Regions from separate parts of the Thermotoga sp. genome, predicted to be linked through region 2. Evidence: predicted binding sites of a transcription regulator. Region 2 holds the regulator's gene; each other region holds the start of a gene.
The links. The regulator HrcA, encoded in region 2, represses chaperone genes, less so after heat shock. The targets are predictions, from matches to a motif close to ATTAGCACTCNNANNNTNNGAGTGCTAAT.

Region 1: the regulator HrcA is predicted to act here: its motif matches at 2,431-2,459, upstream of J7K79_RS01870 (ATP-dependent Clp protease ATP-binding subunit).
Region 3: the regulator HrcA is predicted to act here: its motif matches at 1,757-1,785, upstream of dnaK (molecular chaperone DnaK).

The regions. Positions count from the first base shown of each region.
Region 1 is NZ_JAGGZH010000020.1:15,723-19,961, forward strand. It holds gene tsaB (tRNA (adenosine(37)-N6)-threonylcarbamoyltransferase complex dimerization subunit type 1 TsaB) at 1-22, shown strand, start outside; gene J7K79_RS01870 (ATP-dependent Clp protease ATP-binding subunit) at 19-2,406, opposite strand; gene rsmH (16S rRNA (cytosine(1402)-N(4))-methyltransferase RsmH) at 2,671-3,570, shown strand; gene J7K79_RS01880 (hypothetical protein) at 3,536-3,835, shown strand; gene J7K79_RS01885 (hypothetical protein) at 3,836-4,239, shown strand, end outside.
Region 2 is NZ_JAGGZH010000083.1:11,735-15,973, reverse strand. It holds gene yqeH (ribosome biogenesis GTPase YqeH) at 1-303, shown strand, start outside; gene dnaJ (molecular chaperone DnaJ) at 300-1,412, opposite strand; gene J7K79_RS05340 (nucleotide exchange factor GrpE) at 1,419-1,925, opposite strand; gene hrcA (heat-inducible transcriptional repressor HrcA) at 1,930-2,949, opposite strand; tRNA gene J7K79_RS05330 (tRNA-Leu) at 3,075-3,161, shown strand; gene J7K79_RS05325 (L-threonylcarbamoyladenylate synthase) at 3,210-4,217, shown strand; gene J7K79_RS05320 (cell wall metabolism sensor histidine kinase WalK) at 4,227-4,239, shown strand, end outside.
Region 3 is NZ_JAGGZH010000010.1:41,748-45,986, reverse strand. It holds gene dnaK (molecular chaperone DnaK) at 1-1,610, opposite strand, end outside; gene J7K79_RS00760 (efflux RND transporter permease subunit) at 1,839-4,239, shown strand, end outside.

The DNA of each region.
Region 1 (4,239 bases), on a different contig from region 2:
GGAGAAAAGAAAGGGGGGCTAGCCCCCTCGCTCCACCTTTTCAACTTCTCTTGCAACCTCAAGTATTAACTTCTCACCATCGAAGTCCACCCTCACTGTTTGACCTTCTTTGACATCACCTGCTATGATCATCTTGGCCAGAGGCGTTTCTATTTCCCTTTCAATGAGTCTTCTCAACGGCCTTGCTCCGAACGTTGGATCGTATCCTTTCTCTGCGAGGTACTCTTTCGCCGCGTTGGTGATGGTCAGTTTTATGTTTTTATCCTTCAGACGACTTTCGAGTCTTCTCAACATGATTTCCACTATCTGTTTCATATGTTCTTTGGTGAGTGGCTTGAAGACAACCACGTGGTCTATTCTGTTTATGAATTCCGGTCTGAAGTAGTGTTTTAACTCTTCTCTCACTTTCTCTTCGATCTCCTCGAAGCTTTTACCTTCTCTGACGAAGTTCAGTATGAGATCGCTCGCTATGTTGCTTGTCATTATTATGATCGTATTCTTGAAATCCACAACGTTTCCCTTAGCGTCGGTCAGTCTGCCGTCGTCCATTATCTGAAGCAGTATGTTGAACACGTCTGGATGAGCCTTTTCTATCTCGTCGAGCAGGATCACACTGTATGGTCTTCTCCTCACAGCCTCTGTGAGCTGGCCACCTTCTTCATATCCCACGTATCCCGGAGGAGCTCCAATCAACTTGGAGACCGCGTGCTTTTCCATGTACTCACTCATGTCGATTCGGATGAGAGCGTTCTCACTCCCAAAGAGAACCTCAGCAAGTGTTTTCGCCAGTTCTGTTTTTCCAACCCCCGTTGGCCCGAGGAAGAGAAACGCACCAACAGGTCTGTTTGGATCTTTTATCCCCGCACGCGCTTTCCTTATAGCATCCGCTATGACCTTGACAGCCTCTTCCTGATCCACCAATCTCTGATGTATGATCTCTTCCAGTTTGAGCAACTTCTCCTTTTCTGACTTCACTATCCTGGATACGGGCACTCCAGACCAGGCTTCGACCACTTCCGCTATCTTCTCTGCCGTGACGACTGGCCTTCCACTCTTCAGAGATTCGTATTCATTCTTCAACCTGAAGAGTTCTTTCTTGAGCTCTGCCGCTTCCTTGTACTGGGATCTCACGGTGAGTTCATCAATCCTGTTTTCGAGCTCTCTTATCTTCCTTTCAAGTTCCTGGAGTCTTGTTTCGTCCCTTCCCTGTTTTGAAAAACCCAGCTTCACCCTCGCGGCTGCCTCGTCCAGTAGATCGATTGCCTTGTCCGGTAGGAATCTATCCGTTATGTACCTCGCCGAGAGCTTCGCAGCAGCTTCTATTGCTTCGTCTTCTATCTTGACCTTGTGGTGTTCCTCGTAAACTCTCTTGAGACCCTTCAGGATCTCTATTGTTTCTTCCACGCTGGGTTCCTTCACCATCACTGGCTGGAATCTTCTTGCGAGTGCTTTGTCTTTTTCTATGTGTTTTCTGTATTCATCTAGGGTGGTTGCCCCTATGACCCTGATCTCACCGCGAGCGAGAGCAGGTTTCAACATGTTGGCGGCATCCATCGCTCCTTCGGCTGCTCCCGCTCCAACTATGGTGTGGATTTCGTCGATGAACAGTATGGTTTTTTCTTTCTGCTTCATCACTTCATCGAGGAAAGATTTCAACCTTTCTTCGAACTCTCCTCTGTATTTGGTACCTGCTATCATCCTTCCAAGATCGACCATCAAGACACGTACGTCCTTCAGAGTGTCGGGCACTCTTCCTTCAACAATCCTCTGGGCAAGACCTTCTACGATGGCAGTTTTTCCAACTCCAGGGTCTCCGATGAGTATCGGATTGTTTTTCGTTCTCCTCATCAGGATCTCAATCACACGTTCGATCTCTTTGTCCCTTCCTATGATGGGACCGATCTTTCCTTCTCTGGCAAGTTTTGTCAGATCCGTAGCGAATGCTGTGATCGTTGACCGCCCTTCCACAAACTCCTCCTCGTGCTCCTTCACTTTCTGAAGCACTCTTTCATAGTCCACTCCATGTTTTTTAAGGACGCGGGCCGCATGCGTCGAGCCGTCTCTCAGAAGTCCCAAGAGAAAATGAAGAGGTCCCACGTCCTTCTGTTTGAAGAGTCTGGCCTCTTTTCTTGCCAGCTCCAGGATGTAAGAAAGTTCTCTGGAAACGTATACCTGATCGGAAAACCCATAGAATATCCCATACTGGGAATCGATGTGACTTTCCAGCTCATCGAGGACCTTTTCTGTATTCACGTTGAGCTCTCTCAGAATCTTTGTGACCTCGTTTTCATCGTAGAGAAGCTGAAGAAGAATGTGTTCAGACCTGAGGAGATTCTGGTTCCTATCCTTGAGATCATCGACACTCCTTTCAAAGATATCCTTCATCTTGTCGTTCAGGTTCCTCATGCATCTCACCTCCGGTGAAAATATATTAGCACTTGAATATTAAGAATGATAAACAATAAGGTAACAACAAACAAACGACACACCTTATCTTCTTCGGGACAACAGGTATACACTCGTATATTGAGATATCCACACCGAGAATTCCCATCAAAAGCCTGTTTCGGGTACTTTGGTACCTGTTCATCTTTTTTTGATTTTTATGAAAAAACACGTTATAATTTCCTACAAGCAGAGTCTACGGCTGTAACTCAGAGGTGTGAGAAGATGAGAAAGTATACCCACTACCACATTCCGGTAATGGTTCGGGAAGTGATCGAGTATCTGAAGCCCGAAGATGAGAAGATCATTCTGGACTGCACGGTGGGAGAGGGTGGGCATGCAAGAGCGATTTTGGAAAGCTGTCCTGGTTGCAGGCTGATCGGGATAGACGTTGACTCAGAAGTCCTTCAGATCGCGGAAGAAAAACTCAGAGAATTCTCTGTTCGGGTGAGTCTTTTCAAAGCATCCTACAAAGAAGCGGATTTCCTGCTCAAAACTCTTGAAGTTGAAAAGGTAGACGGAATACTGATGGATCTTGGTGTTTCGACCTACCAACTGAAAGGAGAGAACAGAGGTTTCACTTTCGAAAGAGAAGAACCACTTGACATGCGTATGGATTTGGAGAGCGAAATGACAGCGCAGAAAGTACTGAACGAGTTGAACGAACAGGAGCTGGCTCGTATCATCTTCGAGTATGGTGAAGAAAAGAGGTACGCGAGGAGAATTGCGAGGAAAATCGTGGAAAACAGGCCTCTTAATACCACTTTCGACCTCGTGAAAGCCGTGAGCGAAGCTCTTCCTTTCCACGAGATAAGACGTCGAAAAAGGCACTTTGCCACCAAGACGTTTCAGGCAATAAGGATATACGTCAACAGAGAACTTGAGAATTTGAGGGAATTTCTGGGTAAAGCGGAGAAACTTTTAAAAGTCGGTGGTAGGATAGTGGTGATTTCCTTTCATTCGTTAGAAGACAGAATAGTAAAAGAGGCATTCAAAAGTTCCAAGCGACTTCGAATTTTGACAGAAAAACCAGTACGTCCTTCGGAAGAGGAAATAAGGGAAAATCCTCGTTCCAGGAGTGCGCGTCTGCGTGCAGCGGAGCTTGTGGAGGAAGGAGGAGATTGAACTGCCAGCGAAGGTAAACCAAAAATCGAAGGTTCTGGTACTCTCTCCTCAGCTTGTCTTTACGATCATCATGGTTGTTGTTTTGATATTCATGGGAATAACAGCGTTGAAGATGGGGGTTCTGGCGTTTCAATTGACCCAGGCCAACAGGCGGTTGGAGATCGAGATAAAAGAAATGGAAAGAACGTATCAAACCCTGAAAGAGGAATTCAACCACATTTCCTCTTACTTCGATGTTGTGTACCCCACGGAGCGAAAGAAATAGATGGAAAAAAGGCTGGCCCTGTTACTGGCAGTGTTTGCACTGTTCTTGGTGGTGTCGTTCATAAATCTTTTCTTCTTTCCTCTTGGGGGGCAGAAATCTCACTGGTATATCTCTATCCCTCCAAAGCGTGGGAGTATTCTGGATGCAAAGGGAAGAAAAATCGCTTACGACTTTCCGGTGTACGTTGCCTACCTCGATGTTGATTTCTTCAAAAGGCAACTTGGAGATAAAAGCGTACTCGAAAGAACGCTAAAGGCCTGTGGAGTAGAAAAAAATCCGGAGGAGGTTTTGAAGCACAGATTCTACAGGCTCACAGAGGCTGAAGACAAAGAAAACGTTTTGAAAAGGCTAGACCCCGCCATTTTGCCTTTCGTCAGTTTGGAAATAGAGTACAGAAGAGAAAA
Region 2 (4,239 bases):
AGAAGACCCATATTCTTGCTTTTCTCTTCCAGAGAAGTCACTTTCCACGAGACGAAAAGAGAGAGAGCGGATGAACTGATGAGGAACAGACTGGGAGATCTTTTGAAGCCACCTTGCTCAAAGGCAAAGTACGAAGATTTCAAGTGGAAGAAGGAGAGGTTCGTTCTGAAAGAAGGGGAAGAACTGATGGTGGCGGGACTGGGGTGGTTGAGCGTCAGAAGAGGACCCCTGACAGTGGAAGTTACCGTCCCGGAAAACGTGAAGCTCGTTGTGAGAGAAGCCCTGGTGAATCCAAATCGTTAAGCAACAGGAATACCTCTTTTTTTTGCCAGATCCTCCAGGATCTTTCTTTCCTCTCTTGAAAGGCTCTTTGGAATTTCAACGTGTACGTTGACAAGGAGATCACCTCTCCTGCCGTATTCACTCGGTAGACCTTTCCCCTTCAGTCGGAAAACCGTTTCGGGCTGTGTTCCAGGTGGTATCTTCAACATGGTTGTTCTACCCTCGGGAAGCGGGACTTCGATGGTCGTTCCCAAGATCGCCTGGAGGTAATCTATCGTGATGTCGTATACTAGATCTTTTCCGGATTTCCTGAACCTGCTGTCGGGTCTCACTCGTACAGTGATCACCAGATCACCGTAAGGCCCTCCATAATAACCCGCGTTACCCCCGCCGGGTATTCTCAGACGCGCACCGTCTTCCACGTTTGGTGGTATTTTTACCGTTCTTCGCACCTTTCTCAAAACCCTTCCACTTCCTCTGCATTCGTGACACAGATCGCGAGGAACTTTACCTGTTCCACCACATTCGTCGCAGGTCCTTTCACTGACGAAATATCCAAAGAACGACCTTCTCTCTTCTCTGATCCTTCCCGTTCCACCACAACGAGGACAATCAATGTATCCTGAATTCGGCTCCACACCTGTTCCACCACATCTTGGACACGTCTCATACCTTTCGTACTCGATGGGGATCTCCACTCCGTTGATCAAGTCGGAGAGACTTACCTCTACGGTGTAGTGTATGTCTTCTCCCTTTCGGGCGTATTCTCTCCTCTCCCTTTGACGGGACTCTTCACCGAAGAACACGTCGAATATGTCTCTGTTGAATATGTTTTCAAACTCCCTGAATACGTCTTCGAAGAAGCCACCACCGGTTTCTGCTTCGTGGCGAATGGGTTGTTCTCCCACGTATCCAAAACGATCGTACATGGCTCTCTTCTGAGGATCGATGAGGACTTCGTAAGCTTCCTGGATCTCTTTGAAGCGCTGTTCAGCCTCTTTTCTGTTCTCCGGATGCCTATCGGGATGCCACTCTTTCACCAATCTTTTGTACGCCCTTCTTATTTCTTCCTGTGTGGCGTTCCTTGGAACGCCGAGAATTTCGTAGTAATCTTTCCTTTCTCGTTTCATAAGGAATCACTCCTTTTTACTAGAAGATTCCTCTTCCTTCTTTCTCGGTTTCACAGCCACCTTCACTTTCGCCGGTTTCAGAACCTTCCCATGGAATTTGTAACCGTTTTCCACCACTTCGAGAACGGTGTACTCCTCCACATCGTCCGTTTCGACCCTTTCAACTGCCTCGTGTTCGAACGGATCGAAGGTCTTGCCCACTTGAATCTTCACAAGTCCCTCTTTCTCAAGGGTGTTCAGGAGCTTCTTGTAGATCAACTTCACACCCTCGTAGAAGGATTTTCTGTGCTCTCCTTGGTTCAAGGCCCTTTCGAAGTCATCGAGTATGGGAATCAGTTTTGAGATGAGATATTCATTTGCGTTCCTTATGAGTTCTCTTTTCTCCTGGGCAACCTCTTCCCGGTAATTTTCGTACTCGGCCTTCAACCTTTTAGCGTACTCCTCGAGCTCTCTGTATTTTTCTTTCAATTCTTCACATTCCTGGGAAAGGTTTTTTCTTTCTTTTTCAGACATTCTATCACCTCCTGGCCGCCGAAGTGAAATATTCTGAAAGTCGATTCAGCACATAGCTAAAGATTTTGTGGTTCCTGTCGTACCTGGTGACTTTCGAGGTGAAGAGATGAACACTCCCGATCGGTGATGGGCCTTTGTAATATCTACCGGAGAAAACGGCAAACTTTTCCAACTTTTTTTTGCCGATCTCTTTTCCTATCTTCACTGTCACATCTTCATCATTCTTTACCAGGCTTTCCAGAAACTGGTAGTCCTTGGTCTCTTCTAAAAGGTGCTTTATGTCTTCCAAAGAAAGTGCTTCATCCTTCAAAAGATTTTCAAAACCAACGTCCATGTATCTTTCCAGTTTTTCGCTTATCACAGACTCTATTAGTTTGAGAATACCACTCCCTCTGAGGATTTCCACCTTTCCAGTCAGTACATCTCCTATGGTTTTCCCTTTCAAAAGAAAATTCAGCTGTTTTTCTATCCCTTCCCAGTTCAAATTCTCATGGGTTCTGATGGGAGTGATCTTCGATATACCGAGTTCTGTCAGCATGGAGAAAATCAGGTAGTCTTCAGATACCGGTATGAGCATCACTCTGAGTATTTTCAAATCCCTGGGATTAGGTCTTTCTATGAGCGCATACCCTTCACTCAACCGGGCAAGGAGACTCCCAGCCAGAAGCAGAACCTTTTCTGGGTCTGCAAGCGGGATGGATTTGAAGGTATCCACTTCCAGGTTCAGTTCTTCAGTTTCCTTTGAGAGTTTCACCATTTCCTCGTAGTAGAATCTGAGTCCTTTATCCGTTGGAACTCGGCCTGCAGAGGTGTGCGGTTGGTATATGTAACCAAGGTATTCCAGTTTCTTCATATCATTTCTTATGGTAGCGCTGCTAAAATTTATATTGCTTACCTCGAGAACTCTCTGTGAACTGACTGGTTTTCTGTTTTCTATGTACTCTTTCACTATGCAGTAAAGTACTTTTCTTTGCCGATCGTTCAGTCTTTTCTGGAATTTACTCTTGTTCGAGAGTCTTCTCATTTTTAGCACTCCTTTCTTTCGAGTGCTAATAATAGTTTAGCACACATCTTGGGAGAATTCAAGGGCGTGAGAGAAAACGAAGGACTTGATTTCCAGATGAAAAATTGCTACCATATTATACAGGAGCCGAGGTGGCGGAATGGCAGACGCGGCTGACTCAAAATCAGCTGGGGGATAGCCCCGTGCGGGTTCAAGTCCCGCCCTCGGCACCAGAAGGGGCTCCATGAGCCCCATTTGTTTTTAATGAGGGAGGTTGATCGATGACCAAAGTTGTGAAAGTGAATCCCGTCTTTCCCAGCGAAGAGTCTTTGAAGGAAGCGGTTGATCTTCTGAAAGGAGGAGAGGTCGTTGTTTTTCCAACAGAGACTGTTTACGGAATAGGAGCAGACGCTTACAACGAGAAGGCGTGTAGGAAGATCTTCGAGATCAAGGGAAGACCTGCGGACAACCCTTTGATAGTCCACATATGTTCCTTCTCGCAACTCGATGAAGTGGCGAGCGGATACGAATCTTTCATCGACTTCCTGAAGAGGTTCTGGCCTGGCCCTTTAACAGTCATACTCCCAAAAAGATCTCAACGGATCCCCCCTGTGGTTACCGCGGGACTTCCCACGGTGGCTGTGAGAATGCCGGCCCATCCGGTTGCATTGAAGTTGATAGAAATGCTGGGTGATCCCATCGCTGCTCCAAGTGCGAATCTATCTGGAAGACCCAGTGCGACGAACGTGGACCACGTTGTAGAGGATTTCATGGAACGGGTGAGATTGATACTAGACGCGGGAAACACACTGTTCGGCCTGGAGTCTACCATAATAGATCTATCCAGGGAAAAGCCCCTTCTTTTGAGACCGGGACCTGTAGAGATCGAAAGATTGAAAGAGATCTTTCCAAGCCTTGTTGTACCGGATTCTGTGAAGAAGGGTGTGTTCAAAGGAAAACCACTGGCACCGGGTATGAAATACCGCCACTATGCACCTTCAAAGCCGTTGGTACTCGTGGAAAATCTCGAGAAGATGGGAAATGTTCTGGAAGAATTTCCCAATCACGTTGTGATATGTGTTGAAGAGAGGAAGGATCTGTACAATGACAGGATTGTTATGGGCTCTTTGAAAAATCCCTACAGCATAGCTCAGAACATGTTCGCGGCCCTCAGAGAAGCAGAAAAGAGTGGAAAAAAGTATATAATTGTTGAGGGACTGGAGGAGAGGGGAATACTCCTCGCAGTGATGAATCGACTGAGAAAAGCAGCCTCCAAGATTGTGAGGTGAACTGTTTAGATGGATAAAACCC
Region 3 (4,239 bases), on a different contig from region 2:
TCTCCGTGCTCTTTAAGAGTTTTTTCCACACTGTAGGCGAGGTCGTCTGCTCTGTTTTTGAGCTCGATCTCTTCTTTGAGGCGTTTGTCTTGTTCCTCGTATCTTTTCGCGTCTTCTATCATTCTCTTTATCTCATCTTCAGAAAGCTTGTGTCTTCCAGTTACCACCATGGACTGTTCCCTTCCAGAACCAAGATCTTTTGCGGAGACATGAACGATTCCATCACTGTCTATATCGAACGCGACTTCTATCTGAGGAACTCCTCTTGGCGCTGGTGGGATTCCGACGAGTTTGAAGCTTCCAAGGAAGATATTCTCCCTTGCTATTGGTCTTTCACCCTGGTAAACTCTGATTTCCACCTCGGTCTGTCCGTCTTCAACGGTAGTGAAGATCTTGCTCTTCCTCACAGGAATTTTCGTGTTTCTGGATATGATTGGCTCAAAGAGCCCTCCTTTTACCTCTATTCCGAGTGTGAGCGGCGTCACATCCACGAGGACAATATCCCTTCCTTTCGCACCCTCGGTTCCTGCAAGGATGGCCGCCTGAATCGCTGCTCCGATGGCGACAGCCTCGTCCGGGTTTACACTCTTGTTCGGCTCCTTCCCGAAGAACTCCTTTATGAATCTTTGCACCATCGGAACTCTGGTCATACCACCCACGAGTATGATTTCGTCTATATCCTGTGGTGAAAGTTTTGCATCGTTCAATGCCTGTTCTATTGGTCCTCTCGTCATCTCAACGAGATCTTTGGTCAGTGATTCAAAGAGACTTCTGGTGATTCTCATCTCAAGATGGAGTGGCTGTCCACTCGGTGAAACTGCTATGAACGGAAGACTCACATCCGTTTCCATCTTCGTTGAGAGTTCTATCTTAGCCTTCTCGGCGGCGTCCCTCAGTCTCTGGAGCGCTTGCCTGTCTTCCCTGAGATCTATCCCATGCTGTTTCTTGAACTCTTCTGCCATCCACTCGATGAGCCTCTGATCGAAATCATCTCCACCGAGGTGGTTGTTACCGGATGTTGCGATGACCTCGATCACACCATCTCCAATTTCGAGGATGGACACGTCGAAAGTACCACCACCGAGGTCGTAGACCAGAACTTTTTGCTCTTTCCCACTCTTGTCCAGTCCGTAAGCGAGTGCTGCTGCCGTCGGTTCGTTGATGATTCTCAACACATCGAGCTCGGCTATGATCCCCGCTTCCTTGGTTGCCTGCCTCTGAGCGTCGTTAAAATAAGCGGGACAGGTAATGACTGCCCTTCTTATCTCGCCGCCCAGGTAAGCTTCAGCGTCTTTTTTGAGCTTCTTCAAAATGAAAGCACTGATTTCCTGGGGTGTGTATTCCTTGTCATCTATTCTGACCTTGTAATCAGTACCCATTTTTCTCTTTATGGACTTTATCGTCCTTTCAGGATTGAGAATCATTTGCCTCTTCGCGGGCTCTCCCACGAGGATCTCTCCACTCTTCGTGAAGGCAACCACAGAAGGAGTTATTCTGCTTCCCTCCGCGTTGGGAATTACTTCAACTGAGCCATCCGGTTTCATCCAGGCAATAACAGAATTTGTTGTTCCAAGGTCTATACCAACAACAAATTCTTTCTTTTCAGCCATCGTTCCACCTCCTCAATTTCTTTCTCCGTGAGAAATTATAGAAAGCCCAGGATGGTATGTCAAGAGATCGGTGAATAATTCGCTAACCCACAAATTCCATTTATCATCGGATAAATTCTGACCATAATGTATATGAAATTATATTGTATAGCAAACGAAATCTATGAATGATAATACGTTTTCCTTCAGGAGATAAGCTATAATTAAACCTGTCGGGGAGGGATCCAAATGAAGTTGGCGGAAATATCATCGAAAAGACCCGTAACAATCTTGATGCTATTAACTGCCATAGTCTTTCTTGGATTCATCTCTTTTCAGCATCTCAAACTGGATCTTCTTCCACAAATTGAGTATCCTTACGCAGTTGTCCTAACCACTTACATGGGCGCGGGAGCGGAAGAGGTGGAAGAACTCGTAACCTCTCCTCTTGAAAAGCATATCTCATCCACACCAGGAGTTAGAAGGTTCACCTCCATATCTATGGATTCTGTTTCCTTTATCCTCGCGGAATTCGACTGGAATGTGAAGACGGCTGACGCTGTGGGAAGATTGTCTAGGTATGTAAATCTCGCTTCTCGGGAACTCCCGGAGGAAGCAAAACCGGTGGTTGTGGAATTCGATCCCTCTCTGCTCCCGGTGTATGCTTTTTCAACGGAAGAAGATTACGAAGAGGTCGTCTCGAAGATCAGAAGACTTCCAGATGTCGCTAGCGTTGAAGTAATGGGAGAACCAAAGAAGATCGTTGAAATCATTCTGGACCACGATAAGATAAAGAAGCTCGATGTTGATCCCTCATTGATAGAAACCATTCTCTCGGGAAACCTCGTCTACCCGTTCGGTTATGTGAGGGATTCAGAGGGAAACATCTACCCTGTTTCCATCGATGGACGTTTTGAGAATCTCGATGATCTGAAGAACACTATCGTGGGCTTCAGAGGAGTAAAATATCAGTCTCTGCTTCGAGGTGAAGTACCGAAACTCCTGATTCCTGTTCGTTTGAAGAACATTGCAGAGGTGAAGATAGTAGAAGAAAATGTGCAAGGAGAGGTCAGGGTCAACGGAAAGAAGGCATCACTCATCGCTATTTACAAAAGAAGCGGTGCAAACACTGTCAAAACAGTTCGTGAAATAAAGAAAATACTGAGTGATTCCAAAATAGAGTACGTGGAAGCCATGAACCAGGCTTACTATACTGAAAGAGCCATTGACAACCTGCTTAAGAATTTGTTTTATGGATTCATAGCAGCATTTGTGGTAGTTCTGATCTTCCTGAAAGACATCACTTCCACGCTCGTTACTTCCTTTTCCATACCGCTCTCTCTCACCGTCACTTTCGTCTTTCTGTACGCGTTCGGAATAAATCTTGACACACTGACCCTTGGTGGACTCATCATGGCACTGGGAATGCTGGTGGACAATTCTGTCGTTGTCTTCGAAAACATATACCGCCACCGATCTTTAGGGAAGGATATTCCCGATGCCGCTCGAGAGGGAGCAGGAGAAGTATGGGTTGCCATTCTGGCCTCCACTCTCACCACCGTTTCTGTGTTCTTACCCATCGTGTTCTTTACAGGGTTTGTAGTGAGGTTGTTCAAGTACTTTGCCCTTGCCTTCGCCCTTGCCCTTTCTTCTTCTCTTTTCGTTTCAACCGTCATCGTTCCAGCCGGTACGCGATGGATAAAACCAAGAAAGGGAAGAATCACCGAAAAACTTCAGAGGTCTTATCGAAGGGTCCTGGAATGGTGCATGAATAAGAAGGGATTGGTTCTCACTGTGGCATTTACTCTGGTTATCATCTCCGTGGTGTTTCTCCTGTCAAAACCCATGGGATTTCTTCCTTCTTTCCAGACAAACCTCGTGGTGATAGATGTGAAACTGCCACCTCAGACTTCCTATGAGAAAACGTCTGAAGCAGTTCAGAAAATAGAGAAATACCTGAACGGGCACAGATCCACCTACAACATCTCTTCTTTCTACTCGGAAGTGGGAGTAACCAGTGAGTACTCCCAGATAATGGGTCGGGGGCAGAACGAAGCAAGGATAATGGTGAATCTGAGAGGGAGCAGAAGAGAATTCGCGAGAAACAGAGAGAAACTGAGGAGAGAAATCATGTCTCTGAATATACCAAATGCAAAGTTAGAGGTTCTGGAACAGTCCCAGCAAATATACGAAGTTCTGGGTTATCCGATAACAGTTGAGATAAGAGGAGAGAATCTCTCTCTCATTCAGAAGAAAGCCAAAGAGATATTTGAACGCTTGAAGAGTCTTCCAGAGGTCAAGAAAATCCAGATCCGAAACTCTTACGAGAAAAGTGTGATGCACGTGAAAATAGACAGAAACAAGTCCCTCATGAGTGGCGTAGTGGCGGGTCAGGTTTTTCTGGACCTGCAAACCTACATGCTTGGAAAGAACATAGGAACTTTGAGAACAAACCAGGGAACATTGCCGATCGTTCTTAAGAAAGCGGAAACTGTATCTCTAGAGGATCTACCCAAAACACCACTGGAGGGATTGAAAGGCGAAGTTCCCCTCGGAGCCATCGCAACCGTCTCTCAAAAAACCGTTCCCTCAGTGATAGATCACTCCGACGGCGAGCGAGTCGTTTACGTGGATTTGGTAAGTATAGAAG